DNA from 4 places in the Rhizobium atlanticum genome. Region 1 is predicted to be linked to each of the others. Evidence: predicted binding sites of a transcription regulator. Region 1 holds the regulator's gene; each other region holds the start of a gene.
What was found. The regulator LexA, encoded in region 1, represses DNA repair genes until DNA is damaged. The targets are predictions, from matches to a motif close to TGTTCNNNNTGTGTTCNG.

Region 1 (7,539 bases):
AAATTATCGAGCTTCGGCACTTCGAAGTGCTGGCCGTAGAGAATTTCGTTTTCGAGGAAGATGATCGGGTTCGGATCGCGAATCGCCGCCTTCAGCAGACCCTTGGCGTCGGATGCCGTGTAAGGCATGATCACCTTGAGGCCGGGGATGGCGCTGTACCAGGCGGCATAGTCCTGGCTGTGCTGGGCGCCGACGCGGGCGGCGGCACCGTTCGGGCCGCGGAAGACGATCGGAGCGCCCATCTGGCCGCCGGACATATACAGCGTCTTAGCGGCCGAGTTGATGATATGGTCGATCGCCTGCATGGCGAAATTGAAGGTCATGAATTCAACGATGGGGCGGAGACCGGCCATGGCGGCACCGACGCCGACGCCGGCAAAGCCGTGCTCGGTGATCGGCGTATCGATGACGCGGCGGGGGCCGAATTCCTGCAGCAGGCCCTGCGTGACCTTGTAGGCGCCCTGATATTCGGCGACTTCCTCACCCATGACGAAGACGTCGTCGCTGGCGCGCATTTCTTCGGCCATGGCGTCGCGCAGTGCTTCGCGCACGGTCATCGAAACCATTTCGGTGCCGGCCGGGATTTCGGGGTCGTTCGGAACGACGGCCTTCGGCTCGGCCGGAAGCGGCGCGGAAGCAGAACCGGTGTTGGTCGGCTTCTCTTCCTGAGCCACCTGCGGAGCGGCGGCCGGCTTGGCGGCTGAAATGTCCGAAGCGGATTCGCCATCTTGCAGCAGCACGGCGATCTTGGTGTTGACCTTGACGCCTTCGGTGCCGGCGTCGACCAGCAGCTTGCCGATGACGCCTTCGTCGACCGCTTCGACTTCCATCGTCGCCTTGTCGGTTTCGATTTCGGCGATGACGTCGCCAGAAGTGACCTTGTCACCTTCCTGCTTCAGCCATTTGGACAGCGTGCCTTCTTCCATCGTCGGAGAGAGGGCGGGCATGAGGATATCGATAGGCATGGGTTCCCTCCCCGATTAGAGCAGAATGTCGGTGTAGAGCTCGGATGCATCCGGCTCCGGATCGGCCTGTGCGAAGTCGGCGCTGTCGGCGACGATGTCGCGAACATCCTTGTCGACCGCCTTCAGGTCGTCTTCGGAAGCCCAGCCCTTTTCGATGAGGCGTGCCTTTACCTGCTCGATCGGATCCTGTTCGGAGCGCATCTTCTGCACTTCTTCCTTTGTGCGATATTTCGCCGGATCGGACATGGAGTGGCCGCGATAACGATAGGTCAGCATTTCGAGAATGATCGGGCCCTTGCCGGAGCGGCAATGTTCGAGCGCCTCGTCGGCCGCCGCCTTGACGGCGCGAACGTCCATGCCGTCGACCTGAATGCCGGGAATGCCGAAGCCGGAGCCGCGTAGCGAGTAATTCGACTGAGCGGTGGCACGGGCGGTCGAGGTGCCCATGGCGTAGCGGTTATTTTCGACGATATAGACGATCGGCAGCTTCCAGAGAGCCGCCATGTTGAAGCTCTCGTAGACCTGGCCCTGGTTGGCAGCGCCGTCGCCGAAATAGGCGATGGCGACATTGCCGTTGCCGCGGTAGTGGTTTGCAAAGGCAAGGCCGGTTCCGAGCGAAACCTGGGCGCCGACGATGCCGTGACCGCCGTAGAAATGCTTCTCTTTCGAGAACATGTGCATCGAGCCGCCCTTCCCGTGGGAATAGCCGCTACGGCGCCCGGTCAGTTCCGCCATGACCCCGCGCGCCTCCATGCCGGTTGCCAGCATGTGGCCGTGGTCGCGATAGGCGGTGATGACCTGATCGCCTTCCTTCTGCGCCATCTGCATGCCGACGACGACAGCTTCCTGACCGATATAGAGATGGCAAAAGCCGCCGATGAAGCCCATGCCGTAAAGCTGACCGGCCTTCTCCTCGAAGCGGCGGATCAGTAGCATCTCGCGATAGGCCTTGAGTTCCTCATCCCGATCGAAGTCGGCCACCGGGCCTCCATTCGATGCTTTGGCTGCTGGTTTTGCTGCAGTTTTGCGGCTGGAAACGGTCGCGGTCTTTCGCGGCGCCATTCAACCCTCCCTATGGGTTTGTCGTTTCTCGGTGGCGCGTACCATAGGGAAGAAATATGACCACAGCAATGCCATAATTGCATGGCTCGTATTCGACGCTAAGTTATTGGAAATAAATCAGAAATTCCAATTAACCTGATTTCGGTTAATTGGAATAATGTTTGAATATGACGATCTCGTCCGCACGCGACATATTCAGCTGATATCGCGCCTTTTCGTCCAACATGTCCTTGTCGAGCGAGCCGTCACTCAGCAGCGCCACCTGGCTTTCCAGATGTTCGCGCTTCGCCTTCAGGACGGCAAGCTCTCTTTCGCGCGCGACGCGCTGACGCTCGAACGTCTCCGTCGCCCGCAGGCCATAATCGCCATGGATGCAATGATAACCGAAATAGGAAAGGAAGGCGACCGTCATAGCCGGGATGACGAAGCGGCCGAGCTTTCTCTTCTTATGATGCTTTGTCCACATACACGCATGCTCTTGAACGCATTACCAATTCGTTCAGCATAACGCGCAGAGATTAACCGTTCATTGACCGTAACCGCCGGCAAGAAAAAACCCGCGCCGGTGAGGCGCGGGTCGAGCATTGCAAATCAGATCGGATCAGCCTTTGATGATCGAGCGGCCGGCATATTGGGCCTGGGGGCCCAGGCCCTCCTCGATGCGGATCAGCTGATTGTACTTGGCGAGACGGTCAGAACGCGACAGTGAGCCGGTCTTGATCTGGCCGCAGTTGGTGGCGACGGCGAGATCGGCAATGGTCGAATCTTCCGTTTCTCCGGAGCGGTGCGACATGACGGCTGTATAGGCTGCCTTATGCGCCGTGTTAACGGCATCAAGCGTTTCCGTCAGCGAGCCGATCTGGTTGACCTTGACGAGGATCGAGTTGGCGACGCCCATGCGGATGCCGTCGCGAAGGCGGGCCGAGTTGGTGACGAAGAGATCGTCGCCGACGAGCTGAGTCTTCTTGCCGATCAGATCGGTCAGCGCCTTCCAGCCCTCCCAGTCGTCTTCGGCCATGCCGTCTTCGATCGAGATGATCGGGTATTTGCCGGCGAGCTCGGCCAGATATTCGGCCATGGCGCCCGACTCGAGCGTGCGGCCTTCGCCCTCCAGAACATACTTGCCGTCCTTGAAGAATTCCGTCGAGGCGCAGTCGAGGCCGAGGCACATGTCGTCGCCCGGCTTGTAGCCTGCTTTCTCGATCGACTTCATGATGAAGTCGAGGGCTTCGGGCGCACTCTTCAGGCCGGGAGCGAAGCCGCCTTCGTCACCGACATTGGTGTTGTGGCCCTGCGCGGCAAGCTCCTTGCGGAGCGTATGGAAGACTTCCGAACCCATGCGCACGGCGTCGGCGATCGAATCGGCGCCGACCGGCAGGATCATGAATTCCTGGAAGTCGATCGGGTTGTCGGCATGAGCGCCGCCGTTGATGATGTTCATCATCGGCACCGGCAGGAGGCTGGCGGAAGCGCCGCCGACGTAACGGTAAAGCGGCAGGCCGGATGCCTGGGCCGCAGCTTTGGCGACGGCGAGCGAGACGCCAAGGATGGCGTTGGCGCCGAGGCGCGACTTGTTCGGCGTGCCATCGAGCTCGATCATGATGTTGTCGATCTGGATCTGATTTTCGGCGTCGATGCCGCCGATCGCGTCGAAGATCTCGGTGTTGGCGGCCTCGACCGCCTTTTCGACGCCCTTGCCGAGATAGCGCTTGCCGCCGTCGCGCAGCTCGACCGCCTCATGTGCGCCCGTCGAGGCGCCCGAGGGAACGGCCGCGCGGCCCATGCTGCCGTCTTCGAGATAGACGTCGACTTCGACGGTGGGGTTGCCACGGCTATCGAGGATCTCGCGGGCGATGATATCGGTGATTGCAGTCATGGGTTCTTCCTGCTCGGTGGGTGATAAGTCGTTCGAAGCCTGTCATAATCGAAGGCGTGCAAATTACAATGGCGCAATTTCCCGCCTTCGAAGGTGTATGGCATCGTGGCCTAGACCACGATCATGTCAGCCTGTTGAACGTTAGGCCTTGGCGATCGCATCGAAGGCAAGCAACTTCTCGAGCAGTCGCGGCATGTCCTTGAGATAGACCATGTTCGGCCCGTCGGACGGTGCATTGTCGGGATCCTGATGGGTTTCGACGAAGACGCCGGCAATTCCCGTCGCCACTGCCGCGCGCGCCAGCGTTTCCACGAACTCGCGCTGGCCGCCGGAGGAATCGCCCTGCCCGCCCGGCTGCGCCACGGAATGGGTGGCGTCAAAAATGACGGGAGCCCCCATCGCCGCCATGATCGGCAGCGAACGCATGTCGGAAACCAGCGTATTGTAACCGAAGGAGGCACCGCGCTCGCACAAGAGCACATTCGGATTGCCGCTGGCGTTGAGCTTCTTCAGAACGTTCTTCATATCCCAAGGGGCGAGGAACTGGCCCTTCTTGACATTGACGGCGCGGCCGGTCCTAGCGGCGGCGATCAGAAGGTCGGTCTGACGGCAGAGGAAGGCCGGGATCTGCAGGACATCAACCACCTTGGCCACCTCGGCGCATTGCTCGGCCGTATGGACGTCGGTTATGACGGGAACGCCGAATTCCTTCTTGAGGTCGGCAAAGACCTCCATGCCCTTTTCCAGGCCGATGCCGCGTTCAGCCGAGAGCGAGGTACGGTTCGCCTTGTCGAAGGAGCTCTTGTAGACGAGGCCAATGCCGAGCTTGCCGCAAAGCTCCTTCAGCGTGCCGGCGACCATGAAGGCGTGATCCCGGCTCTCCATCTGGCATGGACCGGCGATCAGCGACAAGCGGCCAGTATTGGAAAAAGCGACCTGGCCTTCGCCTTCGCCGATCCTGACTTCGGAATTCGTGTCGGTGCTCATCGTGTTTCCTCGAAGGCGAAGAGCGCACCCTGCCCGGGCGTGGGCTTCACCAGAATGCGATTGTTCTTGCGTGTGAATGTGATCCCGTTAGCACCCAAATGCGCTTCTGTCACGGCAAGATCGATGACGTTGAAGAGGATTGCCCGCCCCCGCAGGCCGCGATCGGCTGATGAGACAGCGGTCTCGAAATAGGCCTCCAGCCCTTCCGGCGTCATCAAGCTGATCTTTGCATTCGATGCCGCGATATTCATGCCGAAACCGGTTTTCTCCACCGCCGCCTGCCCAATCGCGAGCCCGACGAAGGCGGCGAATGCCGCCGGGTCCGGTGCACAAAGTGCGATCTCGGCAATGCCGATCACGCCATTGGCGTGCGTCTCCAGCGCGGCGCGATCTGTAGGGAACGAAGTGATGCGCTGGCAAGTAAAGAGAAAGAAATCGGGGGCGCGCAAATCAGCTGCAAAGGCCAGCTTAAAGCTGCCGACGCTCTCCGAACCGTCCCGCATCCGCATCGGCCGGCTGAACTGCAACATCTCACCGGCGCTCGCGCCGTTGCTGACGAAGCGCTTATGATCGAGGTCGGCATCCTCGCTGAGGAAGGCCAGCGCAGAAAGTCCCTCCTCGCCGCAGCGGAAACGGAAGGCGCGATTGCGGGCGATGAAGACGTTGCCCTGGCGGGCCGCTGCTTCGCTCTCGTCGACACTCGCCACGCCAAGCGGCTCCAGATAGGTCTTGTCGGCGAAAAAGACGCAGGCATTCTCCGTTCCGAAGGGATGGCGCGCATCGGCGGCGACGGTGAAACCGAGCTTGCCGAGCCTCTCACGCGCCAGATCGATATTGACCACGGGCAGCACGACATGATCCAGCGGGTGCGACCTGGCGGAATGCGCGTTCATGAATATCCCTCCTGAAACCGGCAAGAGATGTGCGACAGCACCTCCCTCAATGCAAGACATGTGCGCCAATCCAGCAAATGAAAATAAAAATCTCCGCGAGTTGACGTGAACTTTTACGGAAATTTAGCTACTTGCGGAACACATATGGAACATATAGTGTCCGTTCTGGATTTGTTTCAATCACGGGGTCTGACGTCGATGCTCACGCGCAAACAACAGGAGCTTCTCCTTTTCATTCATGAGCGCATGAAGGAATCCGGCGTTCCTCCCTCTTTCGACGAAATGAAGGATGCCCTGGATCTCGCCTCGAAATCCGGCATTCACCGCCTGATCACGGCGCTTGAGGAACGCGGCTTCATTCGCCGCCTACCGAACCGCGCCCGGGCGATCGAGGTGATCAAGCTTCCGGAGGCCTATAACCCCAGTCTTCAGCGTCGCGGCTTTTCGCCGAGCGTCATCGAGGGCAGCCTCGGCAAGCCCCAGCCGGTCGCCGCCCCCGCTGCGCCAAAGCCGGTCGCCGACAATGGCAACTCCGTCTCCGTGCCGGTCATGGGACGTATCGCCGCCGGCGTTCCGATCTCGGCGATCCAGAACAACACCCACGATATCGTCGTTCCTGCAGATATGCTCGGCTCCGGTGAGCACTATGCGCTGGAGGTCAAAGGCGATTCGATGATCGACGCCGGCATCTTCGACGGCGACACCGTGATCATTCGCAACGGCAGTACCGCCAGTCCCGGCGATATCGTCGTTGCCCTCGTCGATGACGAGGAAGCAACGCTGAAGCGTTTTCGCCGCAAGGGCGCCTCGATCGCGCTCGAGGCCGCCAACCCGGCTTATGAGACCCGCATCTTCGGGCCCGACCGCGTCAAGGTGCAGGGCAAGCTCGTCGGCCTCATCCGTCGCTATCACTGACGCCGGATGGGCTGGAATCGGTAAAACGATCATTGCGCCAATCATAGGCGCGATGGCGCATCCATGGTCGCGACAAAGCATCGAAGGCGGTGGTGACCTCCAGGCCGGCATCGGCGAAGCGCAATTCGAGCGAACCGGTCCTGCGCAGCGTCTCGCCGGTGAAAAGCGTGCCGCCTGAACGGCAGCTGTTGAAACGCAGACGGACCGAGGTCACGACGATATCGGCCGTATCGCAGGCCGGGCCGAGATAGGCGGCATTGTCGATGACGGTGACGGTGACGATATTGCCATTGCCAAGTCTTGATGTGCACCAAGCCTTCTTGACGCAGGAAAAACGGTTTGCTTCACCGCCTGCGGCGGCTGCCCGCATCGCTGCACTCGCTTCGTTCTGCTGATCGCGGGAAAGCCTGACACGGCGGTCTTCTCCTTCCGGCGGAATGGCCGGACCATCCAGCATCTTCGGCGGATCATGTGTCGGCAGCACCAGCGCTCTCTGCCACTGGTCGAATATGAAATCCGGCGGGTTTTCACGGTTGGAAGCTATTGCCTCAGCCGCGACGACCGCAACCAGACTGCCATCCTCCGAAATCACCAGATCCGGCGGCCGGGGAACCGGCAGAAGCAGCACGATGAGCGTCGAGATGGCGATGATCGATGTGCCGACGTGGCGCAGCCGAGTGCGCAGCAGCGTCAGCAGCAGAAAGCCTGCCACCGCCACTGCGAAATACCAGCCGGGCAAGCGGCCGATGCCGATATCACCGCCCCAGCCGGACACCGTCTTGGCAACCGCAATCACCAGATCGAGGCCGAATCCGACGACCTTCCAGAGCGGAGCGTCCAA
Region 2 (7,539 bases), on a different contig from region 1:
CATCGTGATCATGCGGCAGCAGCGACAGGAAATTTTCGAAACGATCGGGATCGAAGGCCATGTTGGCCGGGAATTGCCAGAGGATCGGCCCGAGCTTGGGGCCAAGCCTCAGCAGACCCGAGGCGAAGAAATTGGCAAGCGGCGCCTCGATCTCCTTCAGTCGCCGCACATGGGTGAGGAAGCGCGGCCCCTTGACCGCAAAGACGAAATCATCAGGCGTTTCGTCCCGCCAGCGGCCGAAGCTTTCGGGCTTCTGCAATCCGTAGAAGGTGCCGTTGATCTCGATCGAACGGAAGTGACGGGCGGCGTAGGAAAGCTCCTGCTTCTGCGGCAGTCCCTCCGGATAGAATTGCCCGCGCCAGGGCGCATAGGTCCAGCCCGAAATGCCGATGCGCACCGCTCCCGTCTTTTTCATCCTGGGACCTCCTGTTCGACAGGAGGAAAACCGAAAGCGGCCGCCTTCGTTCCGTCAGACGCGCATCGGCATCAAGACGTAGAGCGCGTCGTCACCGGCGGTGTCGCGGATCAGCGTCGGCGAGCCGGCATCGGCCAGCAGGAAGATCGCTTCCTCGCCGGAAAGCTGGGCGGTGATGTCGAGCAAATATTTGGCGTTGAATCCGATTTCCATCGCATCCGTGTCGTAGCCGACGGCGACTTCTTCCGTTGCGCTGCCGGAATCCGGATTGTTGACGGTCAGCATCAGCTGGCCCTCGGACAGCGCGAGCTTCACCGCGCGCCCACGCTCGGAGGAGATCGTTGAAACGCGGTCGACGGCCTGGGCGAAGGTGGTGCAATCGACGCGCATTTCCTTGTCGTTGCCGGTGGGGATGACGCGCTGGTAATCCGGGAATGTGCCGTCGATCAATTTCGAGGTCAGGACGATCGAGCCGATCGTCATGCGGATCTTGGCGTCGGAAACCTCGACGGTGACGACCGCTTCCGGATTGTCGACCAGCTTCTGCAGTTCCCCGACCGTCTTGCGCGGAATAATGATGCCGGGCATGCCCTCGGAGCCCGAAGGTGCATCGACATCGGCGCGGGCCAGCCGGTGGCCATCGGTCGCGACCGCCCTGAGCTTCAGCTCACCATTGCTCTCGATCGTGTGGAAGAAGATGCCGTTCAGATAATAACGTGTTTCTTCCGTCGAGATCGCGAACTGCGTGCGGTCGATCAGCATCTTCAGATCGGTCGCCTTCAGCTTGAAGGAATGCGTGAAGGTGCCGGCGGTCAGATCCGGGAAATCGGATTCCGGCAGGCACTGCAGCGAGAACTTCGAGCGGCCGGACTGGACGGTCATCGAGCCGCCGTCGGTGCTGGTGGCCAGCAGCACTTCGGCGCCATCGGGAAGCTTGCGCACGATATCGTAAAGAAGATGGGCCGGAACGGTGGTAGCGCCGGCCTGTTCGACGCTTGCCGGCGTCGCCTCGGTGATTTCCAGGTCGAGGTCGGTCGCTTTCATGTCGAGGTTCTGGCCGTCGGCCTTGAGCAGTACGTTGGACAGGATCGGGATCGTGTTGCGACGTTCGACCACACGGTGGACGTGGTTCAGCGATTTCAGAAGGTTTGACCGCTCAATAGTAATACGCATGGGATGCTACCGCTTTCGACCGTGACTGCCCGGGCGCATCGAAGGCCCGAAGAATGCTTTCCCGATTTAGGTCGGGGGAGTGGACGGGCAAAATGGCAGACTTCAGCATTGGATGGCAAGAGGCATGGACGGCTGAGCCCTCGCATTTCAGGTTTTCCGGAGCAATGCTCACAGAAATCCCCAACCCTTGCCGAAGCCGCAGCGCTCGCCCATAAAGGCCGATGAACCGGCAAGGCGCCGGCGGCACGAAGGCAAAGGGCATGAACGAGCAAACCACAGGCGAGGACGCCACGAGGCGAAGCTTCCGCCTGCACAACATGGCGGTGCCGGCGCGGCCGCTGGAGCCGGCGCTCTATCTGGTCGCCACTCCGATCGGCAATCTTGGCGACATCACGCTGCGCGCATTGGAAACGCTGGCCGGCGCCGACGTGCTCGCCTGCGAGGATACGCGTGTCACCCGCGTTCTGCTCGACCGCTACGGCATCCAGAACCGCCCCTTCGCGTATCATGAGCACAATGCCGACGAAGCCGGCCCGCGGCTCATCCAGGCGCTCGAAGCCGGGCGCTCGGTGGCGCTCGTCTCCGATGCCGGCACGCCGCTCGTCTCCGATCCCGGCTACCGGCTGGCCCGGCAGGCGATTGCCGCCGGTTACCGCGTCATTCCCATTCCAGGCGCCTCGGCGCCGCTCGCCGCCCTTGTTGGTTCCGGCCTGCCGAACGACGCCTTTCTCTTTGCCGGCTTTCTGCCGGCCAAGGACAAGGCCCGCCGCGATCGTCTCGGTGAATTTGCCGCAGCTCCGGCGACGCTGATCTTTTTTGAATCGCCCCATCGCATCGCTGCCACGCTTCTTGCCGCCGCCGATGTGCTCGGCCCGGGCCGGCCGGCCTGCGTCTGCCGTGAGTTGACCAAGACCTATGAAGAATTCCGCCGCGGCACGCTGGCCGAACTCGCCGCCCATTACCAGCAGGTGGAAAACGTCAGGGGCGAGATCGTCCTCGTCGTCGGTCCGCCGCAGCCAGCCGAAACATCCGAGGCCGATGTCGAAGCCGTGCTCGCCGACCTCTCGATGTCGATGCCGACGGCAAAGGCTGCGGCCGAGGCCGCCCGTCTCACCGGCCTGCCGCGCAAGGTGCTCTACCAGCGCCTGCTGGAGATGAAGGGCGGCAATGGGCAATAAGGAGCTTACCGCCATCAAACGGAAGGCGCTGCGCCGCGGCCGCATGTCGGAATATGTCGCCGCCGCCTTCCTGATGCTGAAGGGGTACCGCATCCTGGCGCTGCGCCACCGCACCAGGCTCGGCGAGATCGATATCGTCGCCCGCAAGGGCGATCTCGCCGTCTTCGTCGAGGTCAAGGCCCGCCATGGCGAGGCTGCGGCGATCGACGCCGTCTCTGTCGCCGCCCAGAAGCGGATCCGGGCGGCAAGCGATCTCTGGCTCGCCCGCCAGGCGGATCAGGCCCGCCTTTCCCAGCGCTACGATATCGTCGCGGTCATGCCCGGCCGGCTGCCACGGCACTTTCCCGACGCCTTCTGAGCGCTTTCAGCCCGGTCGAGTTTCCTGATTGTTAAAATTTTAGTCCCGGGCTGAACGAGCTCCTTACCTCTCTCTGCTACCCACGATCGCGGTAGGGATTAAGAATTGGGGGTTGTTGCGTGGCCTGGAAGATGATGTTTGCAAGCGCGGTCGCCATGGCGGCGCGCTCGGTGCCTTATATCGCGCTGAAGCCGGCCGGAAAATCCTTCGTCGCGCATGCGAGCGACCACCTGCCGCTGAAATCGACGCCGATCAATCCCGACTGGATCATCAGCGGCAATCCTGAAGCCCGCACCGCCGAACATTCGCGCGGACATGACGAGGCGTCGCTGACGGCGATCTGGGACTGCACGGCGGGCGAATTCCGCTGGTATTTCGGCTGGGACGAGACCGTGATGATCCTCGAAGGCGAGGTCCATATCACCGCCGAGGATGGCACGGAACGGACCCTGCGCACCGGCGACGTCGCCTTTTTCGCCGGTGGAACCTGGGCGAGCTGGCGGGTCGACACCTACGTCCGCAAGGTCGCCTTCCTGCGCAAGCCTTTCCCGAAGCCTTTGGCGATCGCCTACCGTCTGCGCAACATGCTGCGCAACGGCGGTAGCCAGGGCATTGCCGCCTGAAAGTTGCGAACGCCCGAAGCCCTTGATGACCGTTGCGTTTAATGCCGGGCCGACCTACATCTGTCCGGCATTCAGCGAGGGACGGAAATGGCCAAGATCACCAATGTAGCGGTCCAGATGGATCATGTCGCCGGCATCAATATTGCAGGTGACTCCACCTTCGCCATGAGCCTGGAAGCGCAGGCGCGCGGCTACAGGCTCTTCCATTACACCCCCGAGCGCCTGAGCTTCCGCGACGGCAAGCTCTTTGCGAGCGTCGAGCCGATGGTGCTGCGCGACGTCAAGGGCGATCACTTCGAGCTTGGCGCGCCCGAGCGCGTCGATCTCTCGACCATGGACGTAGTGCTGCTGCGCCAGGATCCGCCCTTCGACATGGCCTATATCACCTCGACGCATCTCCTCGAGCGCATCCACCCGAAGACGCTCGTCGTCAACGATCCGGCCTGGGTGCGCAATTCGCCGGAGAAGATCTTCGTCACCGAATTCTCCGACCTGATGCCGAAGACGCTGATCACCAAGGATCCGGCCGAAATCCGCCGCTTCCGCGATGAGATGGGCGACATCATCCTGAAGCCGCTCTACGGAAATGGCGGCGCCGGCGTCTTCCATTCCACCCGCGACGACCGCAATCTCTCCTCGCTCTTGGAAATGTTCGGCCAGCTTTTCCGCGAGCCTTTCATCGCCCAGCAATATCTGCCCGACGTGCGCAAGGGCGACAAGCGCATCATCCTCGTCGACGGCGAGTTCGCCGGCGCGATCAACCGCGTGCCGGCCGAACATGACAGCCGCTCCAACATGCATGTCGGCGGCCGCGCCGAGGCGACCGAACTGACGGCGCGCGAGCAGGAAATCTGCGCCCGCATCGGCCCGGCGCTGAGGGAGCGCGGCTTCCTGCTCGTCGGCATCGACGTCATCGGCGATTACATGACCGAGATCAACGTCACCTCGCCGACAGGCATCCGCGAGGTCAGGAAGTTTGGCGGCGCCGATATAGCAAGCTTGCTCTGGGACGCGATCGAGCGCAAGCGCGGCTGAGGCTGCGATCGGGTACAACCGCGCCCGCCACTGATTATCTGCCTGCGTTCTTTTATTGTTCTTGTTTTAGTCCTGCTTCCGTGCCAGATTGCAACCGCTGGCTTTCACGGCCAAAGGGGCGGTCTCTAAGAGTTTGCGGGACAAGGGTGGGCATATGGTCGCGCGTGTCAGTACGGTAGCATTCCAGGGCATCGAAGGCGTTCCGGTCGAGGTTCAGGTCATGATCGCGCCCGGCAAGGTCGGCATGCAGATCGTCGGCCTGCCCGACAAGGCGGTGGCCGAAAGCCGCGAGCGCGTGCAGGCCGCCCTTCATGCCTCCGGCCTGGCGCTGCCGGGCAAACGGGTGACCGTCAACCTGGCGCCAGCCGATCTGCCGAAGGAAGGCTCGCATTTTGATCTGCCGATCGCACTCGCGCTAATGGCCGCCCTCGGCGCCATTCCCGCCGATGCGCTGTCGGATTTTGTCGTCGTCGGCGAACTCAACCTCGACGGAACAATCGCCGCGATCGCTGGCGCGCTGCCGGCCGCGATCGGCGCCAATGCGCTCGGCAAGGGGCTGATCTGCCCGGCCGAAAGCGGCGCGGAAGCCGCCTGGGCCGGCGCCGAGGTCGATATTCTCGCACCGCGCAGCCTGATTGCCCTTGCCAACCATTTCCGCGGCACGCAGGTACTGTCCAGGCCGGAACCGTCGATCCGCGCCAATGCCGCGAACCTGCCTGACCTTGCCGAGATCAAGGGTCAGGAAAGCGCTAAACGCGCGCTCGAGGTGGCCGCTGCCGGCGGCCACAATCTCCTGATGGTCGGGCCTCCCGGCTCCGGCAAGTCGATGCTGGCGTCGCGCCTGCCGTCGATCCTGCCGCCGCTTTCGCCGGCCGAACTGCTTGAAGTGTCGATGGTTCATTCGATCGCCGGCCAGCTCACCGGCGGCAAGCTGTCCGACCGCCGGCCCTTCCGTACCCCGCATCATTCCGCCACCATGGCCGCCCTTGTCGGCGGCGGGCTGCGCGCCCGTCCGGGCGAAGCATCGCTTGCCCATCACGGCGTGCTTTTCCTCGACGAGTTTCCCGAGTTCACGCCGCAGGCGCTCGATGCGCTGCGCCAGCCGCTCGAAGGCGGCGAATGCATCATCGCCCGCGCCAATCACCGCGTCTCCTATCCGGCGAAATTCCAGCTAATTGCGGCGATGAACCCCTGCCGGTGCGGCATGGCCGGTGAGCCCGGTCACACCTGCGCCCGTGGTCCGCGCTGCATGAGCGATTACCAAGCTCGCATCTCCGGGCCGCTGATGGACCGCATCGATATCCGCATCGACGTGCCCGCCGTCTCCGCCGCCGATCTGATCCGGCCGATGGCGGCCGAAGCAAGCGCCGACGTCGCCCGCCGCGTCGCCCGCGCCCGCGAAATCCAGCAGGAGCGCTTCGAAAGCGCCGGCGCCAGGGATATCGGCACCAACGCCCGCTGCTCCACCGCGATGATCGAAAAGCTCGCCGAACCCGATGCCAGCGGCCTGCAGCTCCTGCGCGATGCCGCCGAAAAAATGAAATTCTCCGCCCGCGGCTACCACCGCGTCCTCAAGGTTGCCCGCACATTGGCCGATCTCGATGACAAACCGACCGTCGGGCGTCTGCATCTCGCCGAAGCGATTTCTTACCGCATCGCTGGTGAGAGGTTGACGGCGGCGGCGTGAGGTAGAAGCGAATAGGGAGTGGCGAATAGCGAATAGCTAGCTAATTGCTTGCCTCACGCCAATCCGTCCCACATCCTATTCGCTATTCGCTATTCGCTATTCGCTATTCGCTATTCGCTATTCGCTATTCGCTATTCGCTATTCAGCTCCCCAACCCCTCAAACAGCGCCGTCGAGAGATACCGCTCCGCAAAAGACGGAATGATGATGACGATGTTTTTGCCGGCATTTTCCGGCCGGCTGCCGACCTTGATCGCGGCCGTCAGCGCCGCGCCTGAGGAGATGCCGACCGGCACGCCTTCGAGCCGGGCGATGAGGCGGGCCTGTTCGAAGGCCTCGTCGTTGGTGACGGTGACGACCTCGTCATAGATGCCGGTATCGAGGATCTTCGGCGCGAAGCCTGCGCCGATGCCCTGGATCTTGTGCGGGCCGGGATTGCCGCCTGAGAGCACCGGCGAATCGGCGGGCTCGACGGCAATGATCTGGATCTCCGGCTTATGGCTTTTCAGCACCTGGCCGACGCCGGTGATCGTGCCGCCGGTGCCGATGCCCGAGACGACGATGTCGACCTTGCCCTCGGTATCGTTCCAGATTTCCTCGGCCGTCGTCTTGCGGTGGATCTCGGGGTTGGCCGGGTTTTCGAACTGCTGCGGAATGATGGCGTCGGGAAGCGACGCTGCCAGCTCCTCCGCCTTAGCGATGGCGCCCTTCATGCCTTTCGCGCCTTCGGTCAGCACCAGCTCGGCGCCGAGCAGCGCCAGCATCTTGCGCCGTTCGACCGACATCGTTTCCGGCATGGTGAGGATCAGCCGATACCCCTTGGCGGCGGCGGCAAAGGCGAGTGCGATGCCTGTGTTGCCCGAGGTTGGCTCGATCAGCACCGTCTTGCCGGATGTGATCTTGCCCTGCGATTCCAGGCTTTCGACCATTGCCACACCGATGCGGTCCTTGACCGAGGCGATCGGATTGAAGAATTCGAGCTTGCCGATCAGGTTTGCCACCACGCCCTTTTCCCGCGCCAGCTTGTCGAAGCGCACCAGCGGCGTGTCGCCGATGGTCTCGGTGATCGAG
Region 3 (7,539 bases), on a different contig from region 1:
CGATCTGGTTCGGATAGACATCGAGGCCGAGTTCACCGAGCGCGATCCCTTCGCACGCATCGTGGATGCGCTGCAGCGTTGCAAAGTCCCAGTCGGCCCCCTCGAATAGGAGCCGCTCTCTTGGCCTCACCGTCATGGTCATGGCGTCACCTTCGACTGTGCCTCACGTTTCTGGAAGAGATCGTGGAAAACAGGGAATATTTCGCTTCGCCGGCAGACCTTGCGCATTGAAAGCGGCAGCGGTTCGGAACGGATCCCATCATAGAGCATCCACAGCGGCGATCGCGATATTGAAGAATCGCCGCCCTCCTCGCCGACTTCGATATAGGCGAAATACTGGCATAGCGGCAAAATCTCGCGCAGCAGCTGCCCGGTCAGATTTCCGTCCGAATGGGCGTTGTCGCCATCCGAGGCCTGGGCACCATAAATATTCCACTCCGCCGGGTCGAAACGCGCTGCGATAATTGCCCGCATTGCGGCAAGCGCACTCGAAACCAGCGTGCCACCCGTCGCCGGGCCGTAGAAGAAGGTTTCCTCATCGACCTCCTCAGCCCTGTCGGTATGACGGATGAAGACGATTTCCACCTTCTTGTAGCGTTTCGACAGGAAAAGGTAGAGCAGCAGATAGAATCGCTTCGCGAGGTCCTTCATGTGCTCCGACATGGAGCCTGACACGTCCATCAGGCAGAACATCACCGCTTTCGCGACTGGCTTCGGCTCGTTTTCGAAGCGGCGATAGCGGACATCAAGCGGATCGATATAGGGAATGCGCCGGCTTTTTTCCGTCAGGGCTTTGAGTTTTGTCTCAAGCGCCAGACGGGTCTCCTCGTCCTTGCATTCCTCGATCTGCCGCTGCAGGGCTTCGATTTCTTCGCGGCGTGGGCGGCCAAGCGCAACGCGGCGCATCATTGCCAGCTTTGTCGTGCGGCCGACGGCAATGTTGGAAGGCGACCCTGATACGGAATAGCCGGCCCGGAACGGAGTTTCCTCCTCGGTTTCGGCTAGACGCCGCTTGGCGAGGTCTGGCAATTCGAGGTCGTCAAGGAACACATCGAGGAATTCCTCCCGCGTCAGTACGAAACGAAAGCCATCCTCACCGTCGCCCTCGCCTGCATCTTTTGGTTTTCCGCCCTTCCCGCCCGGCGGCCGGGGAATGATGTCCCCCTCGACGAAAGCCCGGTTCCCGGGCAGGATGTGGTCGGCGATGCCGCCTTCACCCCTTCGAAAGCTTGGTTCTGCCATCCCATCGATCGGCAGGCTGATCTCCCCGCCGTCGAGCACGTCTCGAATGTTTCGATTTTGCAGCGAACGTTTCACCGCCTGCTGCACGGCTCCCTTCATGCGTCGAAGGAACCGCTGACGATTTTCCAGACTTTTACCGCGCGGATTTAGCCGCCGGTCGACAATGTGCATAATGGCTCCGCATTAACTTGCCTGTTTGACGCGCATGTACCATTCGACGAGGCGCCGAACCTGCCGTTCCGTGTAACCTCGCGCGGCCATGCGCGAGACGAATTCGCTATGCTTCTTTTCTGTTTCCGAATCCTTCTTCGATCCGAAGGAAATCACCGGCAAGAGATCTTCGACCTGCGAGAACATACGCTTCTCGATGACTTCCCGGATTTTCTCGTAGCTCGTCCATGACGGATTTTTTCCGCCATTCGCTGCCCGCGATCTCAGTGAGAACTTGACGATTTCGTTGCGGAAATCCTTCGGATTAGCGATTCCCGCCGGCTTTTCGATCTTCGTCAGCTCCTGATTGAGGAGCTCGCGGTCGAGAAGCTGACCAGTATCGGGATCCTTGAAGTCCACATCTTCGATCCAGGCATCGGCATAATCTACGTAGCGGTCGAACAGATTCTGTCCGTAGTCCGCATAAGATTCAAGATAGGCCTTCTGTATCTCGTTGCCAATGAACTCTGCGTAGCGTGGCGCAAGATCGGCCTTGATGAACTCCAGATAACGCTTCTCGACATCATCGGGAAACTGCTCGCGACGGATCGCCTGTTCCAGCACATACATCAGATGGACGGGATCAGCGCCAATGTCAGTCGTGTCGTGATTGAAGGTGGAGGCGAGCACTTTGAAGGCGAAGCGGGTCGATATTCCGTCCATGCCTTCGTCGATACCGGCAGCATCCCGGTATTCCTGGACGCTGCGGGCACGCGGATCGCTTTCTTTCAGGCTCTCCCCGTCATAGGTGCGCATCTTAGAGAAGAAGGTCGAATTCTCGTGCTTGCGCAGACGCGAAAGAACGGAGAAACGCGCCAGCATTTCGAGCGTTGCCGGGGCGCATGGTGCGTCCACCAGTTCCGATCCCTCGATCAGCTTTTCGTAGATCCTCTGTTCTTCTGTCACCCGCAGGCAATAGGGCACTTTGATCACGCAGATACGGTCGATGAAGGCCTCATTGTTCTTGTTGGCCTTGAAAGTCTGCCACTCCGCCTCATTCGAATGAGCAAGGACGATTCCGGAGAAAGGTATGGCGCCGATATTCTCTGAGCCGATATAGTTGCCCTCCTGCGTTGCCGTCAGCAACGGATGCAGCATCTTGATCGGCGCCTTGAACATCTCCACGAATTCGAGCACGCCTTGATTGGCGCGGTTCAGCCCGCCCGAATAGCTGTAGGCATCCGGATCGTTCTGAGAGTAGGTTTCCAGCTTGCGGATATCTACCTTGCCGACCAACGAGGAGATGTCCTGGTTGTTTTCATCGCCTGGCTCGGTCTTGGCAATTGCGATCTGGCGCAATCGCGAGGGTTGTATCCTGACGACGCGGAATCGGGAGATATCGCCTCCGAAATCGTCGAGCCGTTTCAGGCACCACGGGCTCATCAATCCGTTCAGCCGCCGCTGCGGGATTCCGTATTGCTCCTGCAGGAGCGGGCCCATCGTCTCCGGATCGAAGAGATTAAGCGGGCTTTCGAACACGGGGCTGATCTCTTCGCCCGCCTTCAGCACATAGATCGGATGCACTTCCATCAACTGCTTCAGCCGCTCAGCCAAGGACGACTTGCCGCCCCCGACCGGACCGAGCAGATAAAGAATCTGCTTGCGCTCCTCGAGCCCCTGCGCTGCATGCCGAAAGAAGGAGACGATGCGTTCGATTGTCTCTTCCATGCCGTGAAAACCGGCAAAGGCCGGATAAACCCGGATCGTCCTGTTCATGAAGATCCTGCCGAGGCGCGCGTCCTTGGCGGTGTCCACCATCTGTGGTTCGCCTATGGCAGCGAGCAGACGCTCGGTGGCGTTGGCATAGGCGATCGGATCGGTCTTGCAGAGATCAAGATATTCCGAGACCGACATGTCGCTTTCGCGACGCGCTTCATAACTGCGGGTAAACGCATCGAATACGGATTCACTCAGCATGGGACCTCCATTAAGGTTATGCCGCAGGCTCTAAGCCGTATAACCATCGAGATGGCCACGGCGTTCCTAAGAATCAATAGTTTCGTAGGTATATTCCACGCTGACCGGCCGTTTGTGGCAATGCACAAAATTGTGCATGCACCGGTATTTTTTTACTCTACGAAACTGTTTCTTATTGTAGTTGAGAAAAGGGGCGTCGCGATATCAGCACATTTAGCGACGTGACATGAAGGTCAAAAAGGTGTGCAATAGCGCCCGTGATTCGAGCCGTGGAAAATCGGCGATTTCCCGCCGGCAAGAGCAAGCCGCCTCTGATTGCGGGGCAGTGAGCGCGCCCCCGCAGGATGAAACCGGGCGAAGTAACCCCCGCCCGGTTTATTGCGATCGCGCGCCTCCCGGCTCTCAGCCGTTGAACGCTTTCTCCAGCGCAGCCACATCGATCTTGACCATCCCGAGCATGACTTCGGTGACACGCCTTGCCCGCTCGCGATCTTCGTCGGCGATCATCTCCGAGAGAGCGCGCGGCACGATCTGCCAGGACAGGCCCCAGCGGTCCTTCAGCCAGCCGCATGCCTCCGGCGTGCCGCCATTGGCGAGGAAGCCATCCCATATCCGGTCGATCTCCGCCTGGCTATCGAGAAGAACCGCGATCGAGAACGAGTGGTTGAAGCTATCGAGCGGGCCGGCCTTCATCGCCAGGAAAGCTTGGTCGCCGAGCGTGAATTCGATCAGCTCGACGCTGCCGGGAGGCCCACTCGGCGTTTCCGCCGGAAGTATGGTGGTGCGGCCGATCCTGGAATCCGGAATGATCGACACGTAGAATTCGACGGCTTCGCGTGCCTGCTCGGCGAACCAGAGATTTGCAATGACCTTCGGCATAGACAGCCTCCTTGTCGGCGAGTATCCCGGACTTCTGTCCGTGCTTCGAGGACGTCTGGTCGGCGCCGGTTCCGACAGGCTGGATCGGAATTTTTCGCCCGCTCACCCGCGGCAGCCTCGCCACCCGCACCCAGGCAATAGTGGTGGTTCGGGAATGAAAGCAGAACATCTTTTCTGGTCTTTCCTTCCCGAATCACTACATTACGCGCCATGAGCAATAGTTTCGACGATATTCCCTTCTTCGACGAAGAGCCCGGCGAAGTGGCGCGCAAGCCGCACCCGTCCGTCGCTGCAGCCGGAAGACCCGCCGCTGGCGGCCGCATCGCCGCCCGCGCCATGGCGGCGCGCGACGGCGGCAAGCGGCCGGATTATCTCGCTGGACTGAACCCGGAACAGACTGAAGCCGTCGAAACGCTGGAAGGTCCTGTCCTCGTGCTCGCCGGCGCCGGCACCGGAAAGACACGTGTGCTGACGACCCGCATCGCGCACATCCTCAATACCGGCCGCGCCTTCCCGTCGCAGATCCTCGCCGTCACCTTTACCAACAAGGCCGCGCGCGAGATGAAGGAGCGCATCGCCCTGCTCGTCGGCGGCGCCGTCGAAGGCATGCCCTGGCTCGGCACCTTCCATTCGATCGGCGTCAAGCTTCTGCGCCGCCATGCCGAGCTGGTTGGCCTCAGTTCCGATTTTACCATCCTCGACACCGATGACGTCGTCCGCCTGATCAAGCAGTTGATCCAGGCCGAAGGTCTCGACGACAAGCGCTGGCCGGCAAAGCAGTTCGCCGGCATGATCGACACCTGGAAGAACAAGGGCCTCGGACCGGCCGATATTCCCGAAGGCGATGCCCGCGCCTTCGCCAATGGCCGCGGCCGCGATCTCTATTTCGCCTATCAGGCGCGCTTGTCGACGCTGAACGCCTGCGATTTCGGCGACCTGCTGATGCATCCGATCGCGATCTTCCGCAAGAATCCGGATCTCCTAAAGGAATATCACGGCCGCTTCCGCTATATCCTCGTCGACGAATATCAGGATACCAACACCGCCCAATATATGTGGCTGAGGCTGCTGGCCCAGCGCAGCAGGGGCGAGCCACAGAATGTCTGCTGCGTCGGTGACGACGACCAGTCGATCTATGGCTGGCGCGGTGCGGAGGTCGACAATATTCTTCGCTTCGAGAAGGATTTCCCAGGCGCCAAGGTGATCAAGCTCGAGCGCAACTACCGATCGACCGAACATATCCTCGGTGCCGCCGCCCATCTGATCGCCCATAATGAAGGGCGTCTGGGCAAGACGCTGTTCACCGATCGCACCGATCCCGATGACGTCAGGGTGCAGGTTCACGCCTCCTGGGACTCCGAGGAGGAAGCCCGCGCCATTGGCGAGGAGATCGAGCAACTCCAGCGCAGCAAGCATCTGCTGAACGACATGGCGATCCTGGTGCGCGCCTCCTTCCAGATGCGCGAATTCGAAGATCGCTTCGTCACCCTTGGCCTCAACTACCGAGTCATTGGCGGCCCGCGCTTCTATGAGCGCCTCGAAATCCGCGATGCCATGGCCTATTTCCGGCTCGTCGCACAACCGGCCGACGACCTCGCCTTCGAGCGCATCATCAACACGCCGAAGCGTGGCCTCGGCGATACGACGGTGCGTGCGCTGCATGATTATGCCCGCGCCCGCGACATCCCGATGCTGGCGGCAGCGGCCGACATCATCGAAACGGACGAGCTGAAGCCAAAGGCGCGCAAAGCCCTCTTCGACGTGATTCAATCCTTCCGCCGATGGCAGGAGCTGCTTGAAAACACACCGCATACCGAACTTGCCGAGCAGATCCTCGAAGAGTCCGGCTATACCGACATGTGGAAGAACGACAAGAGCGCCGAAGCCCCGGGCCGTCTCGAAAACCTCAAGGAACTGATCCGCTCGATGGAAAGCTTCGAGTCGATGCGCGGCTTCCTCGAGCACGTTTCCCTCGTGATGGATGCCGAGACCAACGAGAACCTCGACGCCGTCTCGATCATGACGCTGCACTCGGCCAAAGGCCTGGAATTCGACACCGTCTTCCTGCCCGGCTGGGAGGAAGGCCTTTTTCCGCACCAGCGCTCGCTCGATGAAAGCGGCCGCGCCGGCCTGGAGGAGGAACGCCGTCTCGCCTATGTCGGCATCACCCGCGCCAAACGCCGCTGCCACATCTGGTTCGTCTCCAACCGCCGCATCCACGGTCTCTGGCAATCGACCCTGCCCTCGCGTTTCCTCGACGAACTGCCGGAGACCCATGTCGAGGTCGCCGAGATGGAACAGAGCTACGGCGCTTACGGCCGCGGCGGCTACGGCCAGTCCCGCTTCGACAAGGCCGAACCTTTCGCCAACTCCTATTCGACCCCCGGCTGGAAACGCGCGCAGGCCAACAGGACCGACGCCACGCGCGATAATTGGGGCACCCGCTCCGGCCACGCCGTCGAACGCATCGGTTACGGCGAAAGCGGCCCGAAGGGGCGCATGATCGACGGCGAACTGGTGGCGAAGTCCACGTCCTCGGAGCCGTCGCGCTTCACCCTCGGCGACCGCGTCTTCCACCTGAAATTCGGCAACGGCAACATCACTGGCATCGAAGGCAACAAGCTGACGATCGATTTCGATCGCGCCGGCCAGAAACGGGTGCTGGACGGGTTCGTCGAGCGCGTGTGATTTGCGGTGATACCGCGTGGGAACCCTTACCCGAACATCCGCATACTGCTGAGTCCGAGAATATCGTTCAGCAGGGCGATCCCCATTCCGACGGCGACGATCGACAGCCCGATCAGGAACAGTCGCCGAGCCCGGTCATATTTTGCGGCGAGCAGGGAGTCGCGCGCGAGCAGATCGGCAAATACCTTCACCTGAATGGCGATACCGACGGTCAGGAACGACATCGGTAGCAGATCGACGCGGCTCCAGTCATTGGGATTGGACACCCAGAGACTGATGAAATTGAGGGAGAAACCAAGAATGATCCCGGTCGCAGTCAGCGAGCCATTGCGGAAGGTGGCATCGATCTTTTCATCTGCTTGAGGCTCGGACATGGCTTCAATCTCGATTTGCTGATGAGCCAAGAAGGCAGAAATCGCGGCGGCGGGCAAGCTCGAGCGGACGTCGCCGTCGAAGACGGTGCTGCAGCACCTCAGCCGGTAAACCGATGAAGGCTGACATCGGGAAAATCAGGCTCTGCCGGGGAGATCCCGCAGCGTAAAACCTTCTGCTCCCGCCATTTCGAGAGGAGAGTCAGCGCGACCAATATCCACGGTTGCATTA
Region 4 (7,539 bases), on a different contig from region 1:
GGAAAAGCTCAGCCCTGCGAAAAACACCTGCGTATTCTCAACCGCGTGAGGATAGTCCCGGAAAATCCTGGATACTTCACGTGCATCCTTGAGAAAGCGTTCGGCATTGGGCGCCAGAAGGAATCCGGCTTCCGAGATCTGCACATGCTCCCGGATCGCAATCACGATATCAGAAAGCGGCCGGCGATCGGGGTGATGATAGAGCGGCTGATTGGTTGCAATCAAGGGCACACGGTTTCGGGCGGCCAGCATGGAAAACACCGCAAAGGCCTGCCGGTCCCGCCCGTCATAGGCTGGCGACAACGCCATGAAAAATCCCTTGCGGAACCGTTTGCGAAACCGCTCCAGATAGTCTTCAAGCACCGGCTGGCGGGCAGGATCGCTGATAAGGCTCCGGTCCGGAACGAGCGCGAGCATCATCTCGTCGCCCCATTCCATGAGCTCTGCTTCTGTCAGAATGCAGGCGCCCTTGACTGCCTCTTCTTTCAGATTGCCCGCGCTGAGGAGACGACAGAGATTCGCCCAGCCCTGCCGATTGCGGGGATAGGCGAGAATATCAGGCGTTTCATCGGAAAAGACGAGTCGGGCGCCCGGCTGAATCCGGATAGGATCGAGAATCTCTTCTCTTTTCCCTTCCTTCGCTGCCTGAGCCATAATCGCATCTCTGTTTTTATATCTCTCCTCAAGCTGCTCGGCCTGCGCATGTGCCCTGACGACGCCGGCAACCGAATTGCGGTCCGCAATGCCGAGACCGCCGAGTCCGAGGTGAGCGGCCTGCACGACCATCTCCTCCGGGCTGGAGGCACCTTCGAGGAACGAGAAGTTCGTTCTCGTGCCGATTTCGAAGAATGCAGGCTCGGCCCTCATGCAAAGACCCCATGCATGAACCAGCGTGGATCGGGTTTTTCACCATAAAGACCCTGACGATAGATCCAGAAGCGGTGTCCAGACTCATCCTCTATTCTGAAATAATCGCGCGTCTGCGCATCATCCCCATCGATCCACCATTCCATGGCGACCCGTTCCGGTCCTTCACTTCTTGCCACCTGATGTTGTGTCCGCCGCCAGCGGAAAGTCTGCGGCGGACCGTCCGGCACTTCAGCAAATGCGACCTCAACAGGCTCCGGGTTTGCAAAGAGCCGCAGAGGGCGCTCCTCACGAAAAGGAAGCGCGCTGTCCTGCTTCACTTTCTGCAATGCCGGTAGGCTCTCCATTGCCGGTACCGTGATCACGGCCCGCTCCGGCACATGGCTCTCCCGAAGTTGGAAACTTTGCAGGCAATCCCGGCCAAGACGGGCCGAAACGCGGTCGACGAAGGTTGAAAGAGAGATTTCATCCTGCCGGTCACCTTCAAAATCGCCCTGCGTGTCGTTGAACGGGTCATGCCGCAGCACATTCAGGCGCAGGATCTCGAAACCATAGCCGGCATCGATATCGTCATAAATCGCATGCAGCCGTTCGGAAAATAACCCTGCAACGAGCTTCGGCTCGCGAAGCGGCCGCGAAGCACCGACGGAAATGCGGAAAACCCTGCCGTCGACACGAAACAGCACTAGCTCGAACACCCGCCCGCCGGCACCGCGCGCTTCCAGCGACGGCTTCAGCGACACGGCAATCTGCCCGGTGACGGCAAGGATCTGTTCTTCCGTTCCGATCGGCTCGATCAGACGACGTTCGGACGAAAGACTGGCGACGGGACGCCGGGGCGAGATCGGCTCCTCCTCGCGGCCCAGCGCCTGGTCGAGCCGCAGAAGCAGCGCCGGGCCAAAACGGCGGGTGAGCGGCGCCCGCGGCGCATGAATGACATCGCCGACATATTTGAGCCCGAGCTTTTTCAAAGCCTCGACGATCTGTTCTTCCAGGCGCAAGGCCGCGACAGGCAGCGGCATCAAAACATGTTCCGTCTCCTCGTCTTCCACGATGCCGCCGTTTCCGAAACGGGAGACAGCCCAGGAAAGGCCCGGCGTCGATGAGATCGCACCTCGTGCATCGAGCCCCATATGGAAGAGCCGCGACAGAATATCCTTGAGAAGAGCTCTTTCCCCGCCGAAGAGGTGAGCGCAGCCGGTAATGTCGAGAAGCAGCCCATCTCTGCCATCGAACGCCACCATCGGCGTATAACGGTCGCACCAGTCGGCAATGGCTTCCAGAAGCCGGCGGTCGGCCGCAGGATCTTCTTCCATGACATCGAGCGCCGGATACATGGCGCGCGCTTCGGCAACGCCTTGATCCTTCCGCAATCCCAACCTCTCGGCGAATTCGTCCAGCGCCGTCAAACGCATGGCGTTGTTGAGCTTGCCGCAACAGACGAGCGGCGGTTCTTCAGGACGCCCTTTCGAACGCCAGGAAAGCCCCCAGCGCTTGCGTGCGATGCGATCTGTGGCCAGATGCGGGAAGCTGAGCGCCAGAATGCGCTGATTTTTCGCCTGGAGACCGAGTGAAGCTTGGTTTGTCGACGGCAAGAAATTCGCGTTCATGGGGGCTCCACTCCAGAAGGAAGGAGAATGGAGCCGGATGTCGGCTCTTCTCCAGCGTGAGACGGAAAATCGGGTTACCGATACTGCCGGCTAGCTTCGATCCGTCCGGTAACGGCCGCAGATTCGACGGCGCCGGCTCGACCCGAAGGCGCAAAGCAGCACTGCTCGCTTCCTCCGCGCCGGCTTGACGGATGAGGAAAAGCGGACGGCGGGCGGCACGCGCCCTGAGGCTAAGCCGACGGCTTTCGGTCAGACCGAAATGCAGAGGATTGCCACGCACCTCCATGACGACGGCACAGAAGGCTGCGCTTTCAACGGCAGCTTCCGCAAGCCAGAGCGCATCCTCCAGCTTGCGCGGTGCGGCATGGAAAAATCGCTCCGGCTTCAATCCGAAATCCTTAAGCCCCGGGGCATAAGGCCGGCCTGCTTCCAGCACGCCAACCGCATCGCCGATCCAGAGCAGCGGCAGAAACCTCCCGGCATCTTCCTCTTGTTTCTGCATCCACGTCACAACAGCCAGAGCCAGGCCGCTTGCCGCCCCAGCATCGCGGGAACTTGCAGCGCGAAATTCAATGATCGCGTCGAGCGGCAGGCCGCCTTCCATTGCCTCGTCGAGCGGTGACACGCCAATTGGCAGGCGAAGCCCGAGGTCGTTCCGTTCCTGAATCTCTCCGGTCTTTTCCGAAGCCATGGCTTCCCGCTCCGCTGCCGCAAGCGCCGGCGCAGGCTTTCCTTCTAGCTTGGCGATGGTTTCGCGGAGCGCAAAAAGCCGCTCGCGCGCCAGGGCGTTCTGCGCCATGGCGTTCACTCCGTCCGTCTTGTTCCTGTTATGTTCTTATGGATTCCAGAGAGCTGAAGAAGAGTCAACAATCATTTTTTATGAATTTATTCCTGCCTTTGATTCCGCACTCGAAAATCGGCGACAAAGGTTCTATATGGGCCCGCAAAGGAAGGAATATTCATGGCCCGCGTAGACCAGAGCGATGATTGGCAGGACCGCCATGCGCCGACGATCAGCACCTTCGAGTCGCTGGCCATGGAGGCTTACAGCCATCTACCGGATGAATTCCGCCAGCTGACGACCAATCTCACCATCGAGATCGAGGATTTCCCCGATGACGACGTTTTCGAGGATATGGCGCTGGAAACGCCTTTCGACCTGCTCGGCCTTTTCGAAGGCAGGGGAATTTCGGAGCGTTTCACCGTGGAAACCGGCGAAATGCCGAACCGCATTCGCCTCTACCGTCGCCCCATCCTCGACTATTGGGCCGAGAACGACGAGACGCTCGGCGATATCATCACTCACGTCCTGATCCACGAGATCGGCCACCATTTCGGGCTGAGCGATGAGGATATGGAGCGGATCGAGGCCAGCGCCGAGGAAGCCGCCGAGCGCTGAAACCGTGCGTTCGGCAGAACGCGCTATTGCTCGGAGAGCTTCATCTCCGGATCGTAATCCTTGCCTTCGACAGTCTTGACGACGGCCTGGCCGCATTGCATCGCGCCGGTTGCGGCATTGAAGGCATAGGTCGGCGAGCCCTCCAGAGACCAGCCCTTGTTGAGGGCGGCGGTGACCTTGTGGCAGAAGGAAGCGTCGTCGGGACCGGTCAGGAAGCGGTAGAGTTTCATCAGGCGGGCTTTCTTGCAGAAATCAGGCGGGCTTTATGAACCAGAGCTTCGGCCTGGACAAGATGCAGCCGCTCAATCATCCGGCCGTTCGCATTGATGACGTTGAGGCCTTGGGCGGCCGGATCGGCAAAGGCTGATATGATTGCCTGCGCTTCGGCAATCTCTTCCGCGCTCGGACCGAAATGCCGGTTGGCGGCCGCAATCTGCGCGGGATGGATCAGCATCTTGCCGGAAAAACCCATAGCGCGACCCTGCCCGCATTCGACGTCGAAACCTTCGCCATCCCGGAAATCGTTGAAAACGCTGTCGAGCGCATCAAGCCCATAAGCCTTGACCGCGAGAATGACCTGCATCAGCCAGGGCACGAGAAAGCTTCGCCCCGGCTGCGGCAGGACGCCGATTTCCTTGCGCAGGTCATTGAGGCCGACGACGAGGCAATCGAGCCGCGCCCCGAGCATGTGGCCGGTTTCGGCGATCGCCCCGACGTTCAGCACGCCGCGCGGCGTTTCGATCATTGCCCAGATGCGCAGCTCCTCTGGCACCTGTGCATCGGCCAGCAGATCGCCAATATCGATGACATCCTGGGGTCCATCCACTTTCGGCAGGAGAACGGCGTCGGGCAAAAGCGCCTTGACCAGATCGAGATCCGCCGCCCCGAATCCGGATGACAAAGAATTAATACGAATGATCCTTTCCTTGCCCTCGAGCGGCGGTCCGGCAAAAAAAGCATGCAGATTTTCCCGCGCCTGGCCCTTGCTCTCGGGCGCGACGGAGTCTTCCAGGTCGAAAATAACCGCATCACAATCAAGGGAACGGCTCTTTTCGAGCGCCCGCAGATTGATGGCCGGCACGCTCAGCACCGAGCGGCGCAGACTTGAGGAACGCAGAGGTGTGGTTTGCTTCATCAGCCATTAGTGCCAAGCTTCGCAAAGCCCGGCAAGACAACAAAAAGCCATGCTTGCCTTGCAGAGAGGAAAAGGAAGGACCACATTCCTTTCTGTAGAAAGGTTTCAAACCCATGCAGAACATTCGCTCCATCTTCTTCATGCTGGCCGGCGCCACCTTCTTTGTCGCCATGCTGCTTCTCACCTTCTCGGTGACGCTTGCCGTCGGCGGCATCCTGACCGTGTTCATGGTCGGGCGCGCGCTTTCGATGAAGATGAAGCCCGCTCCGGTGCGCGTCAAGGCAAACAACGGCAAGCCGGAGATGCGCGTCTGGAACGACGGCCGCGGCACGATCATCGATCTCTGAGGTCCTGCTTTCAAAAATATTGGCCGCCACTGTCGGATCATGCTTCCATGATACGTCTTTGAAGCAGCCGGGCATTCAGCCGGCGCTCAAAAACGATGGAGGACGAGCATGGATACGATGGAAGACAAACCGGCCAAGCTGCCGCCGGTGAAGAATGGCCTGCTGCCCTACCTGACCGTCGATGGTGCGGTGAAGGCCGCGGAATTCTACAAGAAGGCCTTCGGCGCCGAAGAGGCCCACAGGGTGCCGGTCGATGAAAGCGGCCGGACGATGCATATTCATCTCTATATCAATGGCAGCTCCCTCATGCTGGCGGATGCCTATCCCGAATACGGCCATCCCTTCAAAGGCCATGAAGGTTTTGCCATCCAGCTTGTTATCGATGATATCGATTTCTGGTGGGATCGTGCCGTGGCCGCCGGCGCCGAAGTCGTCATGCCGGTCGAACTGATGTTCTGGGGTGACCGCTACGGCCAGCTTCGCGATCCGTTCGGCGTCCTCTGGGGCTTGAACGCGCCTGCCAAGTAACAGGCCTCGCACCGCCCCCAGGCCACGCGAACGTCGCGTGGCCGCCATTTTAGAAAGATTCTCCTTCATTTCGGCGAAAAACTGGACTAGATGCACATTCAGGAAAGTACGTTTTGCTGAAATGGAGCATAGGTCATGGATAAATTCGTGAAGCTCACGGGCGTTGCAGCGCCCCTGCCGGTCGTCAACATCGACACCGACATGATCATCCCGAAGGACTATCTGAAGACCATTAAGCGCACCGGTCTCGGCAAGGGCCTTTTCGCCGAAGCCCGCTACAATGAAGACGGCTCCGAAAATCCCGATTTCGTGCTGAACAAGCCGGCCTATCGCGATGCCAAGATCCTAGTCGCCGGCGACAATTTCGGCTGCGGTTCCTCGCGCGAGCACGCTCCCTGGGCACTGCTCGATTTCGGCATTCGCTGCGTGATCTCCACCAGCTTTGCCGATATTTTCTACAACAACTGCTTCAAGAACGGCATCCTGCCGATCAAAGTCAGCCAGGAAGACCTCGACAAGCTGATGGACGACGCCTCGCGCGGCTCCAACGCCATCCTGACAGTCGACCTCGAAAACCTCGAGATCACCGGACCCGATGGCGGCTCCATCAAGTTCGATCTCGACGAGTTCAAGCGCCATTGCCTGCTGAACGGCCTCGACGATATCGGTCTGACCCTGGAAAAGGGCAAGGCGATTGACGAATTCGAAAAGAAGAACGCCGCGTCGCATCCCTGGGCGGCTTGACCCCTGACGGGTTGTCTGCCGATCAGGCCGGGTTTTCGCGCGGCTTAGCTTGCTGACAAACTCGCTACTTCGTCTCGACCCGGACTCCGCTCGCGGCAAGAGGGCTCGCAATGCCGAGAGCGGGCGAGGAACGGAGATGGCGCGGCATTTCCTCTTCTCCCCAGCGGGGAGAAGGTGCCGGCAGGCGGATGAGGGGGCCACACGGCATCACCCCTCCCGTCAGAACATATCTGCCACGTCTGACGGCAGCGCCTTGCCTCTAGATATTGCCGAGATAGGCCAATACGGCCGAAACCGGCATGAGCGCTATGGAAAGGCCGGTTCCGCCGGCCCCCTCATCCGCCCTACGGGCACCTGCTCCCCGAGGGGAGAAGAGGGAATCGAGAGGCCACAGCTCAGAGAAACTTCTCCTTCCAAAGCCTCAGCTTTTCGAGCGACACGCCGATGCCACCGCAGACTTCGATCAGCGGATTGTCAAAGCGCTGAAGCAGCCCGGCATGCACATCGGCAATGGCAAGGGCGGCACCGCAGGCCGGCTCCACGAGGATGCGATGCGCATCGGCAAATTTCAGGCAGGCGGCGACGGCATCGGCGTCGCTGACGACAACGCTTTCGATCGGATGCTGCTTCGGTAGATCGAAGACATGCTGCGCCACCTGCCTTGCACCGAGCGACGTGGCAATCGAGGTGATGGCGGGAAGGGTAACGCGCTCGTTTGCCTTGAGGCTTGCGTGAAGTGACGCCGCCCCTTCGGTTTCAACTGCGATGACGGGGACACCGGAAAGGCCGTTCCGCTTCAGCCCTTCGACAATGCCGGCCAGCAGCCCGCCGCCGCCGACGCTGGTGACGACGCAATCGAATGTCGCACCCTTCGCAACGACCTCATCGATCAGCGTGGCATGACCATCC

Region 2: a site for LexA is predicted at 4,828-4,845, ahead of PH551_RS04010 (YifB family Mg chelatase-like AAA ATPase). Genes of this name have one in related genera too.
Region 3: a site for LexA is predicted at 4,399-4,416, ahead of PH551_RS01425 (ATP-dependent helicase). Genes of this name have one in related genera too.
Region 4: a site for LexA is predicted at 3,297-3,314, ahead of PH551_RS12680 (ImuA family protein). Genes of this name have one in related genera too.

The regions. Positions count from the first base shown of each region.
Region 1 covers NZ_JAQJCJ010000009.1:3,681-11,219, forward strand. Annotated here, with positions in the region: gene PH551_RS14400 (pyruvate dehydrogenase complex E1 component subunit beta) at 1-965, opposite strand, end outside; gene pdhA (pyruvate dehydrogenase (acetyl-transferring) E1 component subunit alpha) at 981-2,027, opposite strand; gene PH551_RS14410 (FtsB family cell division protein) at 2,173-2,493, opposite strand; gene eno (phosphopyruvate hydratase) at 2,629-3,903, opposite strand; gene kdsA (3-deoxy-8-phosphooctulonate synthase) at 4,045-4,890, opposite strand; gene PH551_RS14425 (VOC family protein) at 4,887-5,783, opposite strand; gene lexA (transcriptional repressor LexA) at 5,982-6,698, shown strand; partial or broken gene PH551_RS14435 (ComEC/Rec2 family competence protein) at 6,679-7,539, opposite strand, start outside.
Region 2 covers NZ_JAQJCJ010000002.1:322,888-330,426, reverse strand. Annotated here, with positions in the region: gene PH551_RS04040 (DUF72 domain-containing protein) at 1-415, opposite strand, end outside; gene dnaN (DNA polymerase III subunit beta) at 470-1,588, opposite strand; gene rsmI (16S rRNA (cytidine(1402)-2'-O)-methyltransferase) at 1,849-2,766, shown strand; gene PH551_RS04025 (YraN family protein) at 2,756-3,124, shown strand; gene PH551_RS04020 (cupin domain-containing protein) at 3,244-3,747, shown strand; gene gshB (glutathione synthase) at 3,835-4,782, shown strand; gene PH551_RS04010 (YifB family Mg chelatase-like AAA ATPase) at 4,937-6,469, shown strand; gene cysK (cysteine synthase A) at 6,612-7,539, opposite strand, start outside.
Region 3 covers NZ_JAQJCJ010000001.1:297,483-305,021, reverse strand. Annotated here, with positions in the region: gene PH551_RS01445 (SpoVR family protein) at 1-142, opposite strand, end outside; gene PH551_RS01440 (YeaH/YhbH family protein) at 139-1,413, opposite strand; gene PH551_RS01435 (PrkA family serine protein kinase) at 1,426-3,369, opposite strand; gene PH551_RS01430 (VOC family protein) at 3,772-4,248, opposite strand; gene PH551_RS01425 (ATP-dependent helicase) at 4,459-6,936, shown strand; gene PH551_RS01420 (hypothetical protein) at 6,963-7,310, opposite strand.
Region 4 covers NZ_JAQJCJ010000007.1:169,058-176,596, forward strand. Annotated here, with positions in the region: gene PH551_RS12670 (error-prone DNA polymerase) at 1-867, opposite strand, end outside; gene PH551_RS12675 (Y-family DNA polymerase) at 864-2,411, opposite strand; gene PH551_RS12680 (ImuA family protein) at 2,323-3,276, opposite strand; gene PH551_RS12685 (metallopeptidase family protein) at 3,439-3,876, shown strand; gene PH551_RS12690 (DUF1737 domain-containing protein) at 3,900-4,106, opposite strand; gene PH551_RS12695 (HpcH/HpaI aldolase/citrate lyase family protein) at 4,106-5,011, opposite strand; gene PH551_RS12700 (hypothetical protein) at 5,125-5,358, shown strand; gene PH551_RS12705 (VOC family protein) at 5,467-5,886, shown strand; gene leuD (3-isopropylmalate dehydratase small subunit) at 6,022-6,630, shown strand; gene PH551_RS12715 (pyridoxal-phosphate dependent enzyme) at 7,026-7,539, opposite strand, start outside.